Regions from separate parts of the Herbaspirillum sp. NPDC101397 genome, predicted to be linked through region 1. Evidence: predicted binding sites of a transcription regulator. Region 1 holds the regulator's gene; each other region holds the start of a gene.
The links. The regulator HrcA, encoded in region 1, represses chaperone genes, less so after heat shock. The targets are predictions, from matches to a motif close to TTAGCACTCNNNNNNNNNGAGTGCTAA.

Region 1 (7,537 bases):
ATCAGGATGGATTTGCCGGCGCCGGTTTCGCCGGTGAAGACGGAAAATCCGGGAGCGAACTCAAGTTCGATGGCATCGACGATAACGAAATCACGAATCGAGAGGGTACGCAGCATGGGATGGTGAAATTGGTGTTTTATCAATATCGGCGGCGTCTTTCCTGATGAGAAGACGCCCGAGGCGCTTATTGTCGCCTATTCTACTGAGCGTGGGCTTATTGCAGGCGGCCTTCAACCGATGGGTATTCGTTCCAGTGCAGCTTTTGCCGCAAGGTGTCGTAGTAGCTCCAGCCTTCCGGATGCAGGAAGGTGATCTTGTGCGCCGAGCGCCGGATCACGATGCGATCGCCGTGCGACAGGCTGGTCAGCGACTGCATGTCGAAGTTGGCGCTGATGTCGCGGCCGTTGACGACCTGGATCGAAATCTCGCAGGAATCCGGAATCACGATCGGACGGTTCGACAGGGCATGCGGCGCAATCGGCACCAGCACGATGCCGTGCAGGCTCGGATGCAGGATCGGTCCGCCGGCCGACAAGGCGTACGCGGTCGAGCCGGTCGGCGTGGCCACGATCAGGCCGTCGGAGCGCTGGTTGTACATGAAGCGACCGTCCACTTCCACGGTCAGTTCGACCATGCCGGACGAGGCGCCGCGCGCGACCACCACGTCATTGAACGCAAGCGCATTGAAAATCTGCTCGCCGTCGCGGAATACCGTGGCTTCGAGCAGCGAACGGGTCTCGACGTCGACCTTGCCGTCCAGCATGTCGGCCAATACCGGTATCATGCGGTCTAGCGAAATATCCGTCATGAACCCCAACCGCCCCTGATTGATCCCGATCAGCGGCACATTGAACGGCGCCAGCTGGCGTGCGATGCCGAGCATGGTGCCGTCGCCGCCGACCACGATGGCGGCGTCGGCGAACTGGCCGATCTGTTCCGGCGACATGGCGTCATAGCCTTCCAGCGCGATGTTCTGCGCGGTCTCGGCTTCGAACACGATGGTGTGACCATGCGCCTCCAGGAAGGCGGCGATGTCGGAAAGGGACTGCGCGATGCCGGCGGCATGATATTTGCCGACGATTGCGATGGTTTTAGGCGTTGCCGCCTGCACGGGTAATTTGATGGGCCACATGCTGCGGATTAAAGCATAATTCGGGGCCTGTTAACAATGAATTTACGAGTGCGAACACACGGCAGGCGTTGACTGCCCAGGCGCAGCGACGCGACATAGCGGTGCTATGGCAAGGAGCGGCAACAACGGCAGGCGACGCCTGCAGCCGTTCCCGGAGGGTTTCAGCCAGGCAGTGCACCGGCCGCGTTGCATGGCTTGCCAGCACACTGCTGGCTGAAACGCACCTCGCAAATTCATTGTTAACAGGCCCCAGACTACTCTGAACCGATTTCATGAACAAAACCAACATCCAGGCAGTCCTGTTCGACCTCGACGATACGCTGTGGGCGATCGAGCCGGTGCTGCATCTTGCCGAAACCCGGCTGTACGAATGGCTGACCCAGCATGCGCCGGGCGTGGTGCAACGCGAGAGCATTCTCAGCCTGCGCGCGCGTCGGCAGCTGTTGGCGCAGACCGATCCGGCCTACAAGATCAACCTGTGGGCGTTGCGCCATGCGGCGCTGACGGCGGTGCTGGCCGAGCATGGCGAAGACCCGGCGCTGGCCGACCCCGCCATGGAAATTTTCACCACCGGCCGTAATGCCGTTACGCCCTTTGACGACGTCGTCCCCGCTCTGCAGCAGCTGAAGCCGCGCCTGAAACTGGGCACCGTGTCCAACGGATTCGCCGATCTGGCGCGCATCGGCCTGGCCGAGCATTTTGAAATCTCCATCGCTGCCCACCAATTCGGCACCGCCAAACCCGATCCGGCCATCTTCCACGCCGCCTGTACGGCGCTCGGCGTGGCGCCGGAACACACCGTCTACGTCGGCGACGACCTCACGCTGGACGTGCTTGGCGCCCAGCAAGCCGGCTTGCGCGCCGTCTGGATGAACCGTTTCCAACGCGCGTTGCCGGATCACGTCCGGCCCGATGCGGTATGCACCGATCTGAACGAACTGGCGCACTGGCTGGCGTCATAGTGTGCAGGGACAGATATATATGGCGGGATGTTGGCACGCTTGGCCCCGCCTCGTTAGAATGAAGACATGCAACTAGATAATCGCGCTCAAACCCTGCTCAAGGCCCTGGTCGAACGGTACATCGCCGACGGCCAGCCGGTCGGCTCGCGCGCGCTCTCCAAGATTTCGGGACTGGAACTGTCGCCGGCGACCATCCGCAACGTCATGGCCGACCTCGAGGAAATGGGCTTCGTCGCCAGTCCGCACACCTCCGCCGGACGCATTCCGACGCCACGCGGTTACCGCGTGTTCGTCGACACGCTGCTGACGATCGAATCGACCGATGCCCTTGGCGCTTTCGATGAAGCGGCGCTGGGAACCAAACTGCAATCGCGCTCACAGATCAACTCGCCGCAAAAGATCATTTCCAATGCGGCGCAGGTGCTGTCGTCGCTGTCGCAATTTGCCGGCGTGGTGATGACGCCGAAGCGCGAATCGATCTTCAAGCAGATCGAATTCCTGCGCCTGTCCGAAAAGCGCATCCTGCTGGTCATCGTCGGTCCCGGCGGCGACGTGCAGAATCGCCTGCTGCTGACGGAGGTCGACTACACGCCTTCGCAACTGGTGCAGGCGGCCAATTACATCAACCAACACTACGGCGGTCTCGGCTTCGACGAAGTCCGCCTGCGCCTGCAAAACGAACTGCGCCAGCTGCGCGACGACATGACCAGCCTGATGCAGGCCGCCGTCGAAGCTGGCAGCGATGCCATGGCGGACGAATCCGACAACGTGGTGATTTCAGGTGAGCGCAATCTGCTGAGCGTCTCCGACCTGTCGTCGAACATGACCTCGCTGCGCAAACTGTTCGACATGTTCGAACAGAAGACCAGCCTGATGCAGTTGCTGGACGTATCGAGCAAAGCCACCGGCGTGCAGATCTTCATCGGCGGCGAATCGCAACTGGTGCCGATGGACGACATGAGCATCGTCACCGCGCCGTATGAAGTCAACGGCAAGATCGTCGGCACGCTGGGCGTGATCGGTCCGACGCGCATGGCGTACGAACGCGTGATCCCGATCGTCGATATCACCGCCAAGCTGCTGTCGAGCGCGCTCAGCGGCAACAACAGCTGAGCCGGGCCAAACAGGACTGGCAGCTGCGGCCAACTGTTGCACATCGCTTACCCTTCTTTACAGCGCCGGCCCTCATCATCGCAGCGGCAATAAAAAAGCCATCCGGCGACAGCGGGATGGCTTTTTTGCAAACAGGGTCCGGATTGAATCCGGCCGGGATGGATGCTTATTTCTTTGTTTTGCGGCAATCCTTGCAATGGCCGTACAAGGCCAGCGCATGGTCGGCGATCTCGAAACCGTGCTCTTGGGCAATCTTGAGCTGACGCTTCTCGATTTCGGCGTCGAAGAATTCTTCGACCTTGCCGCAATCCAGGCAAACCAGATGGTCATGGTGCGAGCCTTCGTTGAGCTCGAACACGGCCTTGCCGGTTTCAAAGTGATTGCGCTGCAGCAGGCCGGCTTGCTCGAACTGCGTGAGCACGCGGTAGACCGTGGCCAGGCCGACATCCAGATTGTCCGCCAGCAGCATTTTGTAGACGTCTTCCGCACTGAGGTGACGCACCTCGGTGTTTTGGAAGATTTCCAGGATTTTCAGACGCGGCAAAGTAGCCTTGAGGCCGCTGGCTTTCAGTTCGGATGGATTATTAGGCATGTTTCAGTAAAAATCGGGTTATCTGCTTTATCATATAGCGTTTTAGCACAATTGCTCAACCAATTGAAATCTTTATGCGAATGTTGCCTTCCTACCGTACTACCGCTCTGGCGCTGATCGCCCTGAGCACCCTGCTGTCCGGCTGTGCATCCAAAAAACCGGTGGAAGGCGCAGCAGCGCCCGACGCGACCGGCGTGCAGGTTTCGAAGAGCAGCAGCCTGTTCGGCTTCCTCAAGCCTTATCGCATCGATATCCAGCAAGGCAACTTCGTCTCCAAGGAGATGGTCGCGCAACTGAAGCCGGGCATGACCCGCGAGCAAGTGCGCTTCGTGCTCGGCACGCCGCTGCTGGCCGACATGTTCCACTCGGACCGCTGGGATTATGAATTCCGCCTGGCCAAGGGCAACGGCGAACTGATGAGCAGCCGCGTATCGGTGTTCTTCAAGGACAACCTGATGGAACGCTACGAAGGCGGCAACGACCTGCCCACCGAGCAGGAATATCTGTCCCTGATCGCCGGTTCCAAGAAGGGCGCCATGCCGGAACTGTCGGACGCGCCGACCAACACGACGCCGCCGTCCTCCGCCAAGTAACCACGCCACCACGCAAGTTCTGGCAATACTCGCAACTACAAGCAAAAGCATTATGAGCGTATTGAAAATCGCCGTCGCCGGCGCATCCGGCCGTATGGGCCGCATGCTGATCGAAGCCATCCAAAACGCCGACGACATGGTGTTGGCCGGCGCCCTGGACGTGCCGGGTTCGCCCAGCATCGGCAGCGACGCCGCATCGTTCCTCGGCAAACCCGCCAACGTCGCGATTGAATCCGACCTGGCCAAAGGCCTTGCCAACGCCGATGTCCTGATCGACTTCACACGTCCCGAAGGCACTCTGAAGCACGCCGAATACTGCGCCGCGCATGGCGTCAAGATGGTCATCGGCACCACCGGCCTGGAACAGGACGCCAAGAGCGCCATCGCCGTCGCCGCGGAAAAGACCGCCATCATGCTCGCTCCCAACATGAGCATCGGCGTCAACGTCACGCTCAAGCTGCTGGAAATGGCCGCCAAGAGCTTCTCGCACGGCTACGACATCGAAATCATCGAAGCGCATCATCGCCACAAGGTCGACGCGCCGTCCGGCACCGCCCTGAAAATGGGTGAAGTCATCGCCGACGCCATCGGCGTCAAGCTCGACGACGTCGCCGTCTACGCCCGCGAAGGCATCACCGGCGAGCGCGACCCGTCGTCGATCGGCTTCTCCGCCATCCGTGGCGGCGACATCGTCGGCGACCACACCGTGCTGTTTGCCGGCATCGGCGAGCGCATCGAAATCACGCATAAATCCTCGAGCCGCGTCACCTACGCCCACGGCAGCCTGCGCGCCGCACGTTTCCTGGCCGACAAGAAGACCGGCCTGTACGACATGCAGGACGTGCTCGGACTGAAGTAAGCATCCATCGCTGCATCTGGCAACGGATGCAGCGAATCTTTTTGCGGATGCGCGCTCCAACGGATTGCCATTTATTCTTTCTGCTTCCAACCAAGAGAACACGATATGGAACAAACCGTTGGATTCGCTCATTACTGGGCGCAAGGCGATGCCGTTTCGCACGCTGTCGCGTATGTCCTGCTGCTGATGTCCGTCGCCAGCTGGTACTACATTCTTTCCAAGACCTGGAGTTCGTGGCGCATCCGGCGCGGCAGCAATGCCCTCGACGGTTTCTGGAAAGCGCCCACGCTGACCGACGCCATTGCCGTCATGCGCACTGTCGACAGCGAAGAAATTTTTACTCCGCTGGTGCAACGATCCTCCGAAGCCGCGGGCATCTCGTCCAAACAAAGCACTCCCTCCCTCAATGCCGCCACCGATCCAGGCGAACTGATCACGCGCACGCTGCGGCGTGAAATCAACCGTGTCTCGGCGCGGCTGGAGCGTGGCCTGACGCTGCTGGCTTCGGTCGGTTCGACTGCGCCGTTCGTCGGCCTGTTCGGCACCGTCTGGGGCATCTACCACGCGCTGGCGGCGGTCTCGGCCAGCGGCACGGTGCAGATCGACAAGGTCGCCGGTCCGGTCGGCGAAGCGCTGATCATGACTGCGCTGGGGCTGGTGGTGGCGATTCCCGCCGTGCTGGCCTACAACGCCTTCACACGCATCAACCGGCTGACGCTGGCTGAACTCGACGGCTTCGCACACGACCTGCACGCCTACCTCACCACCGGCGAACGCGTCGGCAAGGGGGAAGCATGAGTTTCGGCGGCTTCAACGACAACCACCAGGCCGGCCCGATGGCCGAGATCAACGTCACGCCGATGGTCGACGTGATGCTGGTGCTGCTGGTGATCTTCATCCTCTCGGCGCCGCTGTTTACGCATTCGCTGCAGCTCGATCTGCCGACCGCGAAATCGGCGCCGGCGCCGGAAAAACCACAAACCGTCAGCGTCGCCATCGACGCCGCCGGCAAGCTGTATTGGCAGGACCAGCCGGTCACGCTGGAAGAATTGACGCGGCGCATGGCCGAGGCCGCAGGCAAGCAGCCGCAGCCGGAAGTGCAGCTGCGCGCCGACAAGGCGACCCGTTATGAAGTGATTGCAGACGTGATGTCGGCGGCGCAGAACAACGGTGTGAACAAGCTCGGTTTTGTAACCGATCCAAAACCAGATACAACCAGTACAGAGAAGAAGTAATCATGGCAACAGCACGCCTGAACGGCGAACTCATCACCGACTGGGACAGTTTCCACCGCCAATGCGCAAGTGTGTTCGGCTTCCCGGATTTTTACGGCAGCAACATGAACGCCTGGGTCGATTGCCTGAGCTATTTGCGCGACGACGACGGCATGAGCAAGTTCGTGCTCAAGGAAAACGAAGTGCTGACCATTGAAATCCAGCACAGCGACAAGCTGCGCGCCGCCGCGCCGGACATCGTGGAAGAACTGCAATTCTGCGTCGCCATGATCAACGAACGCTGTGAAGACTACGACGAAACCGCCACGCTCAAGCTGGCGCTGCTCTGAACTCCCCTGATCAGTCGATCAACTGATCACCGTCATAGAACGGATACGGCCCGTCGAATTCACCAACGTAAGCCGTATGGCTGATCAGCCCAGTACGCTCTCCCCACCAATGCAGCTGGAACCCCGGCGGCTCCATCACGAATTGCGACGGCGCCTGCGGATCCAGGTCCAGCACCACCTGATGCGATACACCCGGACAGGTTGACGCCATCGTCCCGCCGAAGCGCGCCTGTATCGACCGATGCAGATGACCGCAGATGACCCGCTCGACCTGAGGATGGCGACGTACCACCGGCTCCAGCAGTTGCGGATTGATGAGGCCGATGTCGTCCATGTGTCCGATACCGGTGGTGAACGGCGGATGATGCATGGCGATCACGGTCGGCCGCTGCGGTTGTTCGCTCAGCACCTTGTCCAGCCAGTCCATGCTGGGAGCGGCCAGTTCACCTTTGCTGGAACGCGGGATCACCGTGTCCAGCGTAACGATCCGCAGCGGATGATCCTCGATCACGTATTCGATGCGCGCGTCGTCGGCCGCGCCTTGCAGGTAAGCATGGTCCGGGAACGCCCGGCGCAGCGCGGCGCGCTCGTCGTGGTTGCCGGGCAGCAGGTAATACGGCATCGCCAGCGGCGCCAGCAATTCGCGCAGGGCCGCATACTCGTCGGCCAGGCCGAAGTCGACCAGGTCGCCGGTGAACACCACCGCATCGGGCCGCTGCTTG
Region 2 (7,537 bases), on a different contig from region 1:
CAAGCCTTCGACGCCGAAGAATTCGTGGATGCCTTGCTAAGCTGAAAATAAGCTGAAAATAAGCTGAAAACCAATTTGAACCGCGCCCAAGAAAAACAAATCCATCACCGACGATGATCGAATTCGCCAAGGTCTCCAAACAATATTCGCGCGACGTCTTTGCGCTGCGCGACATCACGCTCTCGGTCCAGAAGGGCGAGCTGCTGTTCCTGGCCGGTCCGTCCGGCGCCGGCAAGTCGACCCTGCTCAAGATGATCGCCGCGATGGAGCGCCCAAGCGCCGGCACGCTCACTGTCAACGGCCAGAGCATCAACACCATCAAGCCTTCCGGCATGCCTTACCTGCGCCGCAACCTTGGCCTGATTTTTCAGCAACAACGCCTGCTGCAGGATCGCAGCATCCTAGCTAATGTGATGCTGCCGCTGATCGTCACCGGCGCAGCGCGTTCGGATGCTGAAAAACGCGCCCGCGCCGCGCTGGACAAGGTCGATCTGCTCGACAAGGCGACTTCCGGCCCGCAGGAACTGTCCGGCGGCGAACAGCAGCGCGTGGCGATTGCGCGCGCCATCGTCAACCGCCCGCAGATCATCCTGGCCGACGAACCGACCGCCAATCTCGACCGCGACAACGCCAACAAGGTGCTGGCTGCACTGAAGTCTTTTCACGGCGTCGGCGTGACCTGCCTGATCTCGACCCATGACGAGCAATACCTAACCGGCGCGGACCGCATCATCTATCTTGACCGCGGCCGCATCGTCGACGGCTGGCACAACGGCGTCAGCAACCCGGTGGAGATTTCGCAATGAACTGGCTGCGCCAACATTTCTTCGCCTTCGCCGACGCCTTCCATCACCTGCTGCGCTCGCCCGGCAACTTCGTCCTCAACGTACTGGTAGTGTCGATCGCGCTGGCGCTGCCGTTCGCCGGCCTGACCGTGCTTGAAAACGTGCGCCCGGTCTCGGAACAGCTCGCGGTCGAGCCCGAGATCAGCATCTTCCTGAAAATGGACCTCTCGCGCGACAAGGCCACCGCGCTGGCCGGCAACATCCGCGCCGTGCTGGCCGACAGCGGCAGCGCCGCGCGTGTCGATTTCACGCCGCGCGAGAAGGCCTTCGACTCGCTCAAGAGCAAGACCGGCCTCAACGACGTGCTGGCAACGCTGGGCGCCAATCCCCTGCCTGACAGCTATGTGCTGAAGATGTCTGGCTTCCAGGACGCCATGGACGCCACCCGCGTCGACGACATCGCGCAAAAACTCAAGGCCATGCCGGGCGTCGACACGGTGCAGATCGATTCGGCCTGGGTCAAGCGGCTGGCAGCGCTGCTGCGCATCTTGCGGCTGGTGCTGCTGTTCCTGGGCATCACGCTGGGCGCGGTGGTGGTGGCCGTGGTGTTCAACACCATCCGCCTGCAGGTTATGACGCAATACGAGGAAATCGAAGTTTCGCGCCTGCTGGGTGCTACCAACGCCTTCATCCACCGACCGTTTTATTACACCGGCGCCCTGCTCGGCGTATGCGCGGGCGGGTTGGCGCTGGGCCTGGTGGTGCTGGCATTGCAGCCGCTCAACTTGGCGATCACCGACTTCGCCCGGCTGTACGCTTCCGAATTCCGCCTGGCGCCGCCGAGTATCGAGGCCATCGGCTTCCTGCTTGGCGTCAGCGCCCTGCTCGGCCTGATCGGCGCCATGCTGTCGGTCAAACGGCACCTGTCTCGGCTGGCCTGAATCCCCCCTAATTTCTGCTTGAAATGGCAACAACTCCTTTGATGGAATTGTTGCCATTTTTTAATGTTGCCCTGCAAAATTTGTTACAGGTTTGTGCTTGAAACAAGCAACTTTGATCCCCAATTTCCCTCTAATTCTTGCGATGAAATGCCAATTGGCAAAAAAACTGCCATAGAAATTAGCTATTTCTTTCTTCCAGATTCGTTATTAGCACTCTCAATTGAGGAGTGCTAGAATAGTTGATAGAAATAGTGCGGCTTTAAGGCAATTGCCAATTTACGCATCGCTTCCTCACAGGAACCAAGGAGAATCAATGAAATCAGCTACTGCACTCATGCCCGTCGAGACCAATGCGCTTGCGCTCGGCTTCTCCGGCAGCCTGGGCAACATTGACGCCTATATTTCGGCCGTCAATCGTCTGCCGATGCTGACGCAAGCTGAAGAAATTTCACTGGCCCGCGCCTTGCGCGACCAGAATGACCTCGGCGCCGCTCAAAAGATGGTGCTGTCCCATTTGCGTCTGGTGGTGTCGATCGCCCGCGGTTATCTGGGCTACGGCCTGCCGCATGCCGACCTGATCCAGGAAGGCAATATCGGCCTGATGAAGGCGGTCAAGCGCTTCGACCCCGATCAAAATGTGCGTCTCGTGTCGTACGCGATGCACTGGATCAAAGCCGAGATGCACGAGTACATTCTGAAGAACTGGCGTCTGGTCAAGGTTGCGACGACCAAGGCGCAGCGCAAGCTGTTCTTCAACCTGCGCAGCCACAAGACCGGCCTGGACGCCATGACGCCGGCGCAAGTCGACGCCTTGGCCAAGACGCTGGACGTCAAGCGCGAAGAAGTCATCGAGATGGAAACCCGCCTGTCCGGCCGCGATGTTGCGCTGGAAGCGCCGACTGACGATGAAGACGACAAGTTTGCACCAATCGCCTATCTGTCTTCGGACAACAATGAGCCGACTCGCGTGATGGAAGCCAAGCAATACGACCGTCTGCAGTCGGAAGGCCTGGAAGCTGCGCTGAGCAAGCTCGACGACCGTTCGCGCCGTATCGTGGAAGCTCGTTGGCTGGCCAATGACGACGGCAGCGGCGCGACATTGCACGAACTGGCTGACGAATTCGGCGTGTCCGCCGAGCGTATCCGCCAGATCGAAGCGGTGGCGTTGAAGAAGATGAAGGGTTCGCTGCAGGCTTTTGCCTGAGAATCAGGCAAACCCAACAAGCAAACCCGGCAGCAATGAAAAAGGCGCTCAATTGAGCGCCTTTTCTTTTGTCCGCAGAGTCCGTTCAGGACAGCAGCAATTTCAGGTCATGCACGATGGGCTCGGCGCCCTGGCCGTGCCGCACAAACAGACGAATATGCCCCTGCGGATCGAACACGTAACTGCCGGCGGTGTGGTCCATCGTATAGCTGCCCGCAGTCTTGCCCGGCACCTTCTGGTAGAACACCTTGAATTCCTTGGCCACTTTGGCGGTCGCGGCTTCGTCGCCGTAAAGACCCAGGAAGCGCTTGTCGAAGGCCGGCACATATTGCGACAGGATCTGCGGCGTATCGCGCGCCGGATCGACGGTCACGAACAACACCTGCACCTTGTCGGCTTGCGGGCCGAGTTCCTTCATCACGTTCGCCATTTCGGCCATGGTAGTCGGGCAGACGTCCGGGCATTGCGTATAGCCGAAGAACATCACCACCGCCTTGCCCTTGAAATCGGCCAGCGTGCGCGGCTTGCCGTTGTGGTCGGTCAATGCGAAGTCCTTGGCGTATTCCAGCCCGGTGACGTCGGTGTTGACAAATTTCTCGGCGGGGTTCTGCTGGCAGGCGGCCAGCGACAGTACGCCGAGGGCCAGCAGCACGGCCGGCAGGAAAGACAGCAAACGTTTCATCAGAAAGTCCTGAACAGCAGGTAATGGTCGACCAGCAGCGCGGCGAACAGAATCGACAGGTAAATGATCGAAAACGTGAAGGCCTTGCGTGCAATCAGATCGGTGTAGTGGCGATAGATCTGCCAGGCGTAATGGAAGAAAATCAATCCCAGCACAATCGCCGTACCCAGATAGATCAGCCCGCTCATGCCGACCGCGAACGGCAGCATGGTGGTGGCGATCAGCGCAATCGTGTAGAGCAGGATATGGAATTGCGTCAGCTTCATGCCGTGCGTGATCGGCAGCATCGGCAGGCCGGATTTGGCGTAGTCGTCGCGGCGGTACATCGCCAGCGCCCAGAAGTGCGGCGGCGTCCAGATGAAGATGATCAGCACCAGGATCCAGGCTTGCATCGGCACGTCGTTGGCGATCGCAGCCCAGCCCAGCGCCGGCGGCATCGCGCCCGACAGGCCGCCGATGACGATGTTCTGCGGCGTGGATGGTTTAAGGATGATGGTGTAGATAATGGCGTAGCCGACGAAGGTCGCCAGCGTCAGCCACATGGTCAGCGGATTGACCAGTGCGTACAGCACCCACATGCCCATGCCGCCGATTACGCCGGAAAACATCAGCGTCTGCGGCACGGTGATTTCGCCGCGCGCCATCGGACGGCGTGCGGTGCGCGCCATGCGCGAATCGATTTCGCGTTCGACCAGGCAGTTGATGGCGAAAGCGGCGCCGGCCAGCAGCCAGATGCCGACGGTGGCGAACACGACCTTGCGCCAGTCAGGCAATTCCGGCGTCGCCAGGAACATGCCGATGACGGCGCAAAATACCGCAAGCTGCGTCACACGCGGCTTGGTCAAGGCCCAGTACTGGGCGATGCGATTGGGTTGTGCGGTCAATGTGGTCATGTCTTCAAAACGGTGCGGGAACGGCGCGTGCGGCCTCGACGGCAGGGGCGTGTCTGGTCTTGTAGTTTAACATGACCAGCAAAAGCAGCAGCAGCGCCGCACCGCCGTTGTGCACGACGGCAATGGCCAGCGGCCAGTTCAGGTAAATCGTCGCCAGGCCGGTGACCAGCTGCAGCGCGATTACGATCAGCAGCCCGCGCCCGGTCTTGCGCAGGCCGCCGTCCTTGAGCGCTTTGTGCGCCAACCAGGCGATGAAGGCGATCACCACGAAGGCGAAGGTGCGGTGCACCCAATGGATCGCCGTCAGCGCCGGGAACGGCAGGTATTCGCCATCGGCGGTCTTGCCCAGATGGCGCCACAACGTGAAGCCGTTGTCGAAATCCATCTGCGGAATCAGCGCGCCATGGCACAGGGGAAAATCGTTGCACGCCAGCGCCGCATAATTGGTGCTGACCCAGCCTCCCAGCGCAACTTGCACGATCAGCAGCAGCAGGCCGAGCAGCGCCGGCACCGCCAGTGCGCGGCCGGGCGACGACACCGGCGCATGCGCATTCTGGCGCGCCCCCAGCCAGGTCAGCATGGCCAGCAGTGTCAGGCCGAGCAGCAGGTGTATCGTGACGATCACGGGTTGCAGCTTCAGCGTCACGGTCCAGGCGCCGAACGCGCCCTGCAGGCAGACAAACAGGAACAGCAGCGTCGGAAACCAAGGCCGGAACTTGAGCTCGGTGCGCCCCGACTTGATCCAGCGCCGCCACGCAATCACCATCAGCGTAATGATCAGCACGCCGACCGCCATCGCCAGGTAGCGATGGATCATTTCGATCCATGCCTTGGCGACCGTCACCGGTCCGGTCGGCATCGCCTCCTGCGCGGCGCTGATGTGTTCATGCGCCAGCAGCGGATTGGAGTGACCGTAGCAACCCGGCCAGTCCGGGCAGCCCAGGCCGGAATCGGTCAGACGCGTGAAGGCGCCGAACATGATCAGGTCGAAGGTCAGGAACAGCGTGATCCAGACCAGTTTGCGGTATTTGTCGGCGTCGTTGGACACCCAGGTCAGCGTCAGCGGAATCAGCGCGACCAGCAGGCCCATGATGGCAAGTTGAATCAGCATGGCGACCTTATCCTATGCTCGACGCGCGCAGCAGTTTGCTGATGTCCTTCTTGACCTTGTTGGGGTCGGCATCCTTGGGAAAGCGCATCATCAGGTTGCCGCGCGGATCGATCATGTAGAGGTGGTCTTCCACGCTGGTGCCGGCGTCGGTCGGCAGCCACGCCTTAAGCAGTTTCGGATCGACGCGCAGCATGTCGGTGCCGTCGTATTCGCGCATGAGCACGGTGTCGAGCGGCTTGGCATCGGTGATCAGCCAGACCCGTTCGATGCGTTCCATTTCCTTACCCTGCATCAGGCGCAGCTGGCGCATGGCGAACAGGCGCGTCTTGCAAGACTGATCGCAATCGCCGCCGGCCACTTGCAGCAGGACCCACTTGCCCTTGTAGTCCTCAAGCTTTGCCGGCTTGCCGTCGAGTTCGGTGCTGCCCAGCGGCGGAATCGGGTAGTCGCGCGGGTCGAGCAGCGTGCCGTAGTTGGTGCGGCCCTCCGGCTTGATCACGTAGTAAGTCAAATACGACGCGATCATCGGTGCGGCGCACACCGCCACCACCAGCAGCAGCTTCCAGCGGCCGATCTTGCGTTGTTGACTTGGCGATTGATTCTTACCCTGCTCTTTGTTTTTTTCCACTTCGGAATCCTGTGACAACGAAAAAAATCACGGCCATCAAGGCCAGCGCATACCATTGCACGGCGTAGCCGCGATGACGGTCTATTCCCAGCGACGGCGCCGGCCAGTCGCGCACCAGGCCATCCTTGATTTCTCCCGACTGTTCCACCACGAACGGCGCCAGCGGCAATTGACTGGCGCGTGCGTAGGCGGCGATGTCGAGGTTCTGCATGATCGCGCCGGGACGCGGCACCTCGGCCGCGCCGAGCTGCAGCAAATGGCCGGCGTCGCTGCGGATCACGCCTTTAATTTCAATTTCATCCGCCGGCGTCGGCACCACCGGCACGCGCGTGCGGTCGTTTGCGTCACGCGGCGCCCAGCCGCGTTCGATCAGGATTGCCGACTCTGCGGAGCCGGTTATTTTAAACGGCATCAGCACATAGAATCCGGGCACGCCATTGTAGGGGCGATTTTCCAGATAAGTCACCCACGTGGGCACGAAGCGGCCGCGCAGTTTGACGTGGCGGAATTCAGCCTCGGCAATGTCGATCCCGGCGGCGTTTTCCAGCGCCATGGCCGGAGCCGACTGGCGCGCCGCCATCTTCGCCTCGATCGCTTGCTTCTCGTCGCCGCGCCGCGTCTGCCACTGGCCCAGCGATATGCCGATGGCCGCCACGATCACGGTGGCCAGCAGCGGAATCCATCGAATACGGAATCTGATTGGCATTACAATGTCACTTTATTCAAGCCGCCCCGCACGCTGCGGCGCCTTCCTTTTCACCCACCTGCACCCGCCATGAAAATCATCGTCGCCATCGCTTTCGTGCTCATCATCGGCAGCCTTGCATCGGCCCTGCTGTTCATGATGCGCGACAAGGGCAAGAGCAATCGCACGGTGTATGCGCTGACGATGCGCGTGGGATTTTCGGTGCTGCTGTTCATCCTGCTGCTGATCGCTTATCGCCTGGGCTGGATACAACCGACCGGCATTCGCTGACCTCTGTCGCCGCGGCTGCCACTACCTCCACTGCTGCGCGAGCCGCCACAGCTTACACGATGCAGCGCACGCTTTCCTGATTTTTCGAGGAATGTTTCGCCCGTAAAAAAGCCGCACCGAAGTGCGGCTTTTTGTTGCCGGAGCGGCTAGTCGTTACAGCCAGTAGACCACGACGTACAGACCCAGCCAGACCACGTCCACAAAGTGCCAGTACCAGGCGGCGCCTTCGAAGGCGAAGTGGTGTTCCGGCGTGAAGTGGCCGCGCAGCACGCGGTACAGCACCACCGACAGCATGATCGCGCCCATGGTTACGTGGA
Region 3 (7,537 bases), on a different contig from region 1:
TGCCTTCAGGCCCGCATCAGGTTTCAGCTTGAGCACGCCTTGCGCTTGCAGCAACAGCAGCGCGCGGCCGCCGTTGGTAGGGTCGTTAGGGATGCCGACGCGAGCGCCGTTCTTCAGGTCGTTGAGCGACTTGATCTTCTTCGAGTACACGCCCATCGGGAAGGTGATGGTGGTGCCGACGCTGACCAGCTTGTAGCCGCGGTCCTTGACTTGCGCGTCCAGGTACGGTTGGTGCTGATAGCTGTTGGCGTCGAGGTCGCCGGCAGCCAGCGCCGCGTTCGGCTGGATGTAGTCGCTGAACTCAACGATCTGCAGCTTCAGGCCGTCTTTCTCGGCCAGCTTCTTTACCTGTTCCAGGATTTCAGCGTGCGGGCCGCCGGTGGCGCCGATCTTGATCGGCTTGTCTTGCGCCAGGACCGGTGCGGACACCAGGCCGGCAACCACGCTCAGACCTGCGAAAAATTGGATTAATTGACGACGATTCATTGTTTCCCTCTCTCTTCGATAGCAGCAGCGGATAGCTGCATTATTTTTTACGCCTGGACCTGTTCTTAACGATGGCTCAGACGACGTACCAGGACATCGCCCAGTGTTTGCACCAATTGCACAAATATGATCAGGATCAGCACCACCGCCAGCATCACTTCCGGCAGGAAGCGCTGGTAGCCGTAGCGGATGCCGAGGTCGCCCAGGCCGCCGCCGCCGATCGCACCGGCCATGGCGGAATAACCGACCAGGCTGACGAAGGTGATCGTAAGACCCGCGACGATACCAGCAAACGCTTCAGGCACCAATACCTTGTAAATGATTTGCCACGTGGTCGCGCCCATCGCTTGCGCGGCTTCGACCAGGCCGTGGTCGACTTCGCGCAAGGCGGTCTCGACCAGGCGCGCGATGAACGGCGCCGACGCGATGGTCAGCGGCACGATCGCGGCAGCAGTGCCGATCGAGGTGCCGACGAAGAAGCGCGTGAATGGAATCACGGCCACCAGCAGAATGATGAACGGCGTCGAGCGCACGGCGTTGACCAGCAGGCCGGCGATGCGGTTGAACGCGACGTTGGGCAGGATGCCCTTGCGTTCGGTCAGGTGCAGCGCGATGCCCAGCGGCACGCCGAAGACGGCGCCGAGCAGGCCGGAGATGCCGACCATCATCAGCGTTTCGCCGAACGAGCTGATGAAGAGATCAATCAGTTCAGATGACATGGTTCAGCTCCTCTACCACGACGCCTTGCGCACGCAGGTAATCCATTGCATTGGTAATGTTCTCGGCGGTGCCGTTGGCGAGGATCGCCAGCGAACCGAAGGCCTGGCCCTGGATCTCGTCGATCTGGCCGTGCAGGATATTGAAGTCCAGGTTGAAACGGCGCACCGCTTCCGACAGATGCGGCTGGTCCACGCCCGAGCCGGTGAAGGCGAAACGGAACAGATGGTCGGTACCCGCGCCGGCCTCGGTATTGGCCAGGCGCGCGCGCAGGCGCTCCAGCACGCCCTTGGGCAGTTCGTGGGCGATGACGTCGCCGATCAGGGCGCGCGTGACTTCATGTTTCGGTTCGCGGAACACGTCCAGCACTTCACCCTGTTCGATGACTTCGCCGGCTTCCATCACGGCGACGCGATCGCAGATCACCTTGATGACTTCCATCTGGTGAGTGATGAGGACGATGGTCAGGCCCAGTTCCTTGTTGATCTTGCGCAGCAGCTCGAGAATCGAGCGCGTGGTTTCCGGATCGAGCGCCGAGGTTGCTTCGTCCGACAGCAACACCTTGGGATCGTTGGCGAGCGCGCGGGCGATGCCGACGCGCTGTTTCTGACCGCCGGAAATTTGCGCCGGATAGCGATCCTTCAGGGCGGTCAGGCCGACCAGTTCCAGCAGCGGCTCAACTTTCTTGGCGATCTCTGCCTTGGACAGGCCGGCCAGTTCCAGCGGCAGCGCGATGTTGTTGTACACCGTGCGCGACGACAGCAGGTTGAAGTGCTGGAAAATCATCCCGATGTGGCGACGCGCATCGCGCAGATCGTCGGCCGACAGCGTGGTCATGTCCTTGCCGTCGAGGATGATCTTGCCCTCGGTCGGACGATTGAGCAGGTTGATGGTGCGCACCAGCGTGCTCTTGCCGGCGCCGCTGCGGCCGATGATGCCGAAGACTTCGCCCTTGCGGATGGACAGGTCGACGTTGCGTACCGCATCGACCGTGCCGCCGCCGTTGGGGAAGCGTTGGGTGACCCCCTGTATTTCGATCATATTACTTTCGATGTTGCTGAATTGTTGCTTCATGAAAAAGGCAGCAGGGCGGCTAAATAACCAGCCTGCTGCCGATATTTTTATATAGAGCCGTGATTTTATGAGGATTTCGTTGCAGGCGGAACTACATTTTGCATATTCCCTAATGAGAAAAAGGCATAACCAAGCGCTTTTTGGCGCGAATTGCAAAGAAGAAAGAGGATCGGCTCATGCCTGCAATTTCAATTTTGATCATTTACCAAGACCCGCCTGCATGTTTGTGCCAATGCGACTAAGATAGCCGTCCCGACCCGGAAGGAAACCATCGATGGCATATGTCTATACAACCATGAAGTCGCCCGTCGGCGAGCTGACCCTGGTCGGCCGTGGCGAGCGACTGGCGGCGATCCTGTGGGAAAACGACAAGCCCACGCGGGTACGGCTGGGCGAGATGAGCCCGGACCCGGACAGCCCGGTCTTGCGCGAGACCGAACGCCAGCTCAACGAGTACTTCGCCGGCAAGCGCAAACAGTTTGAAGTCGAGCTCGATTTCACCGGCACCGATTTCCAGAAGCGGGTGTGGGCGGCGCTGCTGACCATCCCCTTCGGCGAGACCCGCAGCTACAGCGAAATTGCGGTGCAGTTGGGCGACATCAAGGCGGTGCGGGCAGTCGGCGCGGCCAACGGCAAGAATCCCATCTCCATCATCGCCCCTTGTCATCGCGTGATCGGCGCCTCGGGCGAGCTGACCGGCTTCGCCGGCGGACTCAAGGCCAAGGAGCTGCTGCTCACGCTGGAGGGCGCGCATGCCTTGCACAACAAGCCCGGCACCGCGGTCCCGCAAAAGCGCCGAAGCAAGCTGCCCGATCCGAACCAGGGTTTGCTGTTCGCCGATTGATCTGATGATCGTCCAGCGACGCAAACTCTGCGCACAATAAAAAAGGCCTCGATCGCTCGAGGCCTTTTCTTTTGCTGCATGTTGCGTACAGCTGCGTGGAAAGCGTGCTTTCCGGTGCGCCCGCATTCCGGAGAATGCAGGCGCAGCCGAATTACATCATGCCGTCCATACCGCCCATGCCGCCCATACCACCCATGCCGCCTGGCATACCGCCAGCCGACTTGTCTTCCGGCAGTTCTGCAACCAGTGCGTCGGTTGTCAGGATCAGGCCGGCGACCGAAGCGGCGTTTTGCAGTGCCGAACGGGTAACCTTGGCTGGATCCAGAACGCCCAGTTCAACCAGGTCGCCGTAGGTGCCGTTGGCAGCGTTGTAACCGTAGTTGCCAGTGCCTGCCAGGACAGCGTTGATCACGACCGAAGGTTCGTCGCCTGCGTTGAACACGATCTGGCGCAGTGGCTCTTCGACAGCGCGCAGAACGATCTTGATGCCGGCTTCCTGGTCAGGATTGTCGCCCTTCAGGTTCTTGACGTTGGCGCGAGCGCGCAGCAGTGCAACGCCGCCGCCTGGCACAACGCCTTCTTCAACAGCAGCGCGGGTTGCGTGCAGAGCATCTTCAACGCGTGCTTTCTTTTCCTTCATTTCGACTTCGGTGGCTGCGCCAACCTTGATCAGAGCAACGCCGCCTGCCAGCTTGGCAACGCGTTCTTGCAGCTTTTCGCGATCGTAGTCGGAAGTCGCTTCTTCGATTTGCGCGCGGATTTGCTTGACGCGTGCTTCGATAGCGATGGCTTCGCCGTTGCCGTCGATGATGGTGGTGTTTTCCTTGCCGATTTCGATACGCTTGGCTTGGCCCAGTTCAGCCAGAGTGGCTTTTTCCAGGGTCAGGCCGACTTCTTCGGCGATCACTTGGCCGCCGGTCAGGATAGCGATGTCTTCCAGCATTGCCTTGCGACGGTCGCCGAAGCCAGGAGCCTTGACGGCTGCAGTCTTCAGGATGCCGCGGATGTTGTTCACAACCAGCGTTGCCAGTGCTTCGCCTTCGACATCTTCAGCGATGATCAGCAGTGGACGGCCGGCCTTGGCGACTTGTTCCAGGATCGGCAGCAGGTCACGGATGTTCGAAACCTTCTTGTCGAACAGCAGGACGAATGGGTTTTCCAGAGCAACAACTTGCTTTTCTTGGTTGTTGATGAAGTAAGGCGACAGGTAGCCGCGGTCGAATTGCATACCTTCGACGATGTCCAGTTCGTTTTCCAGCGACTTGCCGTCTTCCACGGTGATGACGCCTTCTTTGCCGACTTTGTCCATTGCCTTGGCAATGATGTCGCCGATATCGGAATCCGAGTTAGCCGAGATCGAACCGACTTGTGCGATTTCCTTGCTTGTCGTTGTTGGCTTTGCCAGCAGCTTGACTTCAGCGACGATGGCGGTGACAGCCTTGTCGATGCCGCGCTTCAGGTCGGTTGGGTTGAAACCGGCTGCAACGTACTTGAAGCCTTCGCGAACGATCGCTTGAGCCAGCACGGTAGCGGTAGTAGTACCGTCGCCTGCGTTGTCGGAAGTCTTGGAGGCAACTTCCTTAACCAGTTGCGCGCCCATGTTTTCCAGCTTGTCTTTCAGTTCGATTTCTTTCGCAACCGACACGCCGTCCTTGGTGACGGTTGGGGCGCCGAAGCTGCGCTCCAGAACCACGTTACGGCCCTTGGGACCCAGGGTTACCTTGACTGCGTTAGCCAGGATGTTGACGCCATTGACGATTTTTGCACGTGCGTCATCGCCGAAAATTACTTGTTTTGCTGCCATGTTGGATTCTCCAAAATTCGTTTGTTATTGCAATTGAATCAGCTTGATCAGCATTGATCAGACTTGTTCGCTGCCGGCGCAGGACGATTTACGTCGCGCCGCGGCAGGGGACGTCGATTATTTTTCGACGACGGCGAACAGGTCTTCTTCACGCATGACCAGCAGTTCCTGGCCGTCGATCTTCACGGCTTGGCCGGAGTACTTACCGAACAGAACGCGGTCGCCGACCTTGACTGCCAGCGGACGGACCTTGCCGTCATCCAGGATCTTGCCGTTGCCGACTGCCAGGATTTCGCCTTGATCCGGCTTTTCAGTTGCTGCGTCAGGCAGCACGATACCGGATGCGGTCTTGGTTTCTTGGTCGAGACGCTTGACGATAACGCGATCGTGCAAAGGACGAAGGCTCATGAAAACTCCTTAAAATTCAATAAGTTATAAATAAATTGCGGCATCGGCTGCAAAGTGTACTTAAGCCCTGCAGCAAGAAATCCGTGCCACATCGGAAAAGTGGGTAGGCCAGGAGGAGTTGTTAGCACTCTCCCCTAACGAGTGCTAAGTATAGGGGTGGGAAGGGGGTTTTTCAAGGGCAGGGATGATTTATATACGTCCAGACGACTGTCGGAATTCATTTAAGTCTGAACTTTTGCCACTTAACTCTGAATTTCTCGTCTCAATAGCCCTGTTTCCAGAATGTTGATTTGCACCGAGAATTGCCCCACGTTCAGAACACAATTCTGCTGATGACCGTCAACAGAAGATCGGAGTGATCGAGGTGGCCTTACCAGGCATTATTCGACTCTGGCACCTTCGTGACCGGGTCTCATTGCGAGAGATCATCGGGGTTCAGGGATCTCACGCAGCACCGTCAGGCGGCATTCGCGCTGAAGCCAGTGAGCCGGCCTATGCAGATAGGCGTCCCGGGGGATCTACAGAAAAATACGCACTAAAACTCTCAGCGTAGTTCATCACGCAAGCAGCGCGGTACCTTATAGCAGCTCCACTTGGCGCTGCGATCCTTGGATTCAGAGGGGCGTACGATCGGGGCGAAGCCTTCGTCAGATGCTGGAAGGTGGGTCAGTGGGGGAAGGGGCAATTTCGCGAGAAAATCAAAAAAACACATGCAATCGCGTTGCGGCATTCGCCCGGCAATGGAAAGTGGACGAGTCGGATAGAAAAATTCTACAGGCACAGGAATACTCACAAGGCAAAATTCCCAGAAAAATAATCTGCCGGGAATTCGCTTGTGAGGTCGGTGACGACATGTGGTCGCCCAATTGTGCGTCGTTGACTATTTGCTCAACACATAGTCAAATTTGCCCGGTTGCACGAGGAAGAACAAGCAGTCGGTGTCCGAGATGCACTCCGTCACATGCGACTCTTCACCGCGTTGAAACCAGTAGGAACCTACCGGAAGCGGAACTGCTTTCCCACCGGCCTGATAGTTGGCGCCGACACCCTTCAGCACCACGGCATAGTAGTCCTCGGTGTGTGTATGCGGAGCGCTCTTGAAGCCGGCCGGTGCGCGAACGAAAGTACCGTGACGTCCGTTTGCCAAATTCCCATAGGCCGGACCCGCCTTGAGCTCCTTGCCATCCGACTTCACGCCGGTATCTACAAACTTGATGTCGCCGGCGGGAACGCTCACCGACGGGCCTTCGTGCGCAGGCTTCTTGTCCGCAGCGCTTGCGACGATGGAAACACCGAAAGCCAGCCCCATTGCAATGATTACTTTTTTCATGTTCATGATAGTGTTTGATATAAAGATGATGTTGAATGATCGTGACAGTCACGGATCATGATTGCCAATCGGCGTCGTGATTGATGAGGGTAAATACCTACCCATCCATCAGTTCACTCCGCGTTACTTATTCAGAAGCCCGGCCACTTTGGCCACACCTGCCTGGGCGCAGACTTCGTCTTTGTCACCACCAGGCGAGCCACCGACACCGAGTCCGGCAATGGTTTCTTCTCCCACCTTGAATGCCACTCCGCCAGGCAACGCCGTGACATTGGGTGTGCTTGCCAGCGACTGAGCCAGCAGAGGTGGATACTTCGACAGAACACCGATATAGCCGCTGGTCGTATCGACATGGAAGATCGGCCCCATCGTCACGACCGTGTAGGCCTTGCGGAAGCTGCTGTCCTTGGTGTGAATCACCGCATGGTCGCCGCGCAGAACAACTTGCGGCGTTCCCGATACATCGACAACCGTCGCAGTCACGTCGTAGCCATTTGCCTTGCATGTGTCCACCGCCGTTTGCGCTGCAATAATTGCCGTGCTCAACGGCAGCGTCTTGCCGCTGACCGATACCTGTGCCTGAGCCGGTGCCTGAGAGATCAGGGCGATAAGTCCCACCATAACGGTCAACGATGCGACCCCTACGCCAAGTTTTTCTTGCAGGCTGGCAGTGTCAAATCGGTTGCCCGATTTGCCGCCGGTGCCGCGTGCAGTTTTGTTTATGATTTTCATATTTCAGTTATCTCGCATGGGTTGATTTGAGCGGCAAAAGAGTCGATACACGAAACACCAACAACGCTTCTTCCTGATCGCCTAAGCTGATCGGTCGTCTTGTTTCGCTTGGTCGCTTTGCCTGAAATGAATCATGCTCTGA

Region 2: rpoH (RNA polymerase sigma factor RpoH) is a predicted target of HrcA. The motif match lies at 1,934-1,960, and genes of this name have one in related genera.
Region 3: groES (co-chaperone GroES) is a predicted target of HrcA. The motif match lies at 5,455-5,481, and genes of this name have one in related genera.

Annotation. Positions count from the first base shown of each region.
Region 1 covers NZ_JBIWNS010000003.1:141,147-148,683, reverse strand. The annotation lists gene recN (DNA repair protein RecN) at 1-116, opposite strand, end outside; gene ACIROW_RS08595 (NAD kinase) at 215-1,132, opposite strand; gene ACIROW_RS08590 (HAD family hydrolase) at 1,405-2,094, shown strand; gene hrcA (heat-inducible transcriptional repressor HrcA) at 2,161-3,207, shown strand; gene fur (ferric iron uptake transcriptional regulator) at 3,374-3,799, opposite strand; gene ACIROW_RS08575 (outer membrane protein assembly factor BamE) at 3,880-4,392, shown strand; gene dapB (4-hydroxy-tetrahydrodipicolinate reductase) at 4,445-5,251, shown strand; gene ACIROW_RS08565 (MotA/TolQ/ExbB proton channel family protein) at 5,357-6,049, shown strand; gene ACIROW_RS08560 (ExbD/TolR family protein) at 6,046-6,486, shown strand; gene ACIROW_RS08555 (barstar family protein) at 6,489-6,815, shown strand; gene ACIROW_RS08550 (phosphodiesterase) at 6,826-7,537, opposite strand, start outside.
Region 2 covers NZ_JBIWNS010000006.1:43,441-50,977, forward strand. The annotation lists gene ftsY (signal recognition particle-docking protein FtsY) at 1-45, shown strand, start outside; gene ACIROW_RS15260 (cell division ATP-binding protein FtsE) at 114-806, shown strand; gene ftsX (permease-like cell division protein FtsX) at 803-1,726, shown strand; gene rpoH (RNA polymerase sigma factor RpoH) at 2,040-2,930, shown strand; gene ACIROW_RS15275 (SCO family protein) at 3,016-3,612, opposite strand; gene cyoE (heme o synthase) at 3,612-4,505, opposite strand; gene ACIROW_RS15285 (heme A synthase) at 4,510-5,616, opposite strand; gene ACIROW_RS15290 (SCO family protein) at 5,624-6,142, opposite strand; gene ACIROW_RS15295 (SURF1 family protein) at 6,219-6,950, opposite strand; gene ACIROW_RS15300 (twin transmembrane helix small protein) at 7,020-7,220, shown strand; gene ACIROW_RS15305 (cytochrome c oxidase subunit 3) at 7,374-7,537, opposite strand, start outside.
Region 3 covers NZ_JBIWNS010000013.1:68,216-75,752, reverse strand. The annotation lists gene ACIROW_RS23665 (MetQ/NlpA family ABC transporter substrate-binding protein) at 1-486, opposite strand, end outside; gene ACIROW_RS23660 (methionine ABC transporter permease) at 552-1,205, opposite strand; gene ACIROW_RS23655 (methionine ABC transporter ATP-binding protein) at 1,195-2,244, opposite strand; gene ACIROW_RS23650 (methylated-DNA--[protein]-cysteine S-methyltransferase) at 2,552-3,121, shown strand; gene groL (chaperonin GroEL) at 3,273-4,925, opposite strand; gene groES (co-chaperone GroES) at 5,043-5,333, opposite strand; gene ACIROW_RS23635 (DUF4437 domain-containing protein) at 6,214-6,669, opposite strand; gene ACIROW_RS23630 (heme-binding protein) at 6,787-7,395, opposite strand.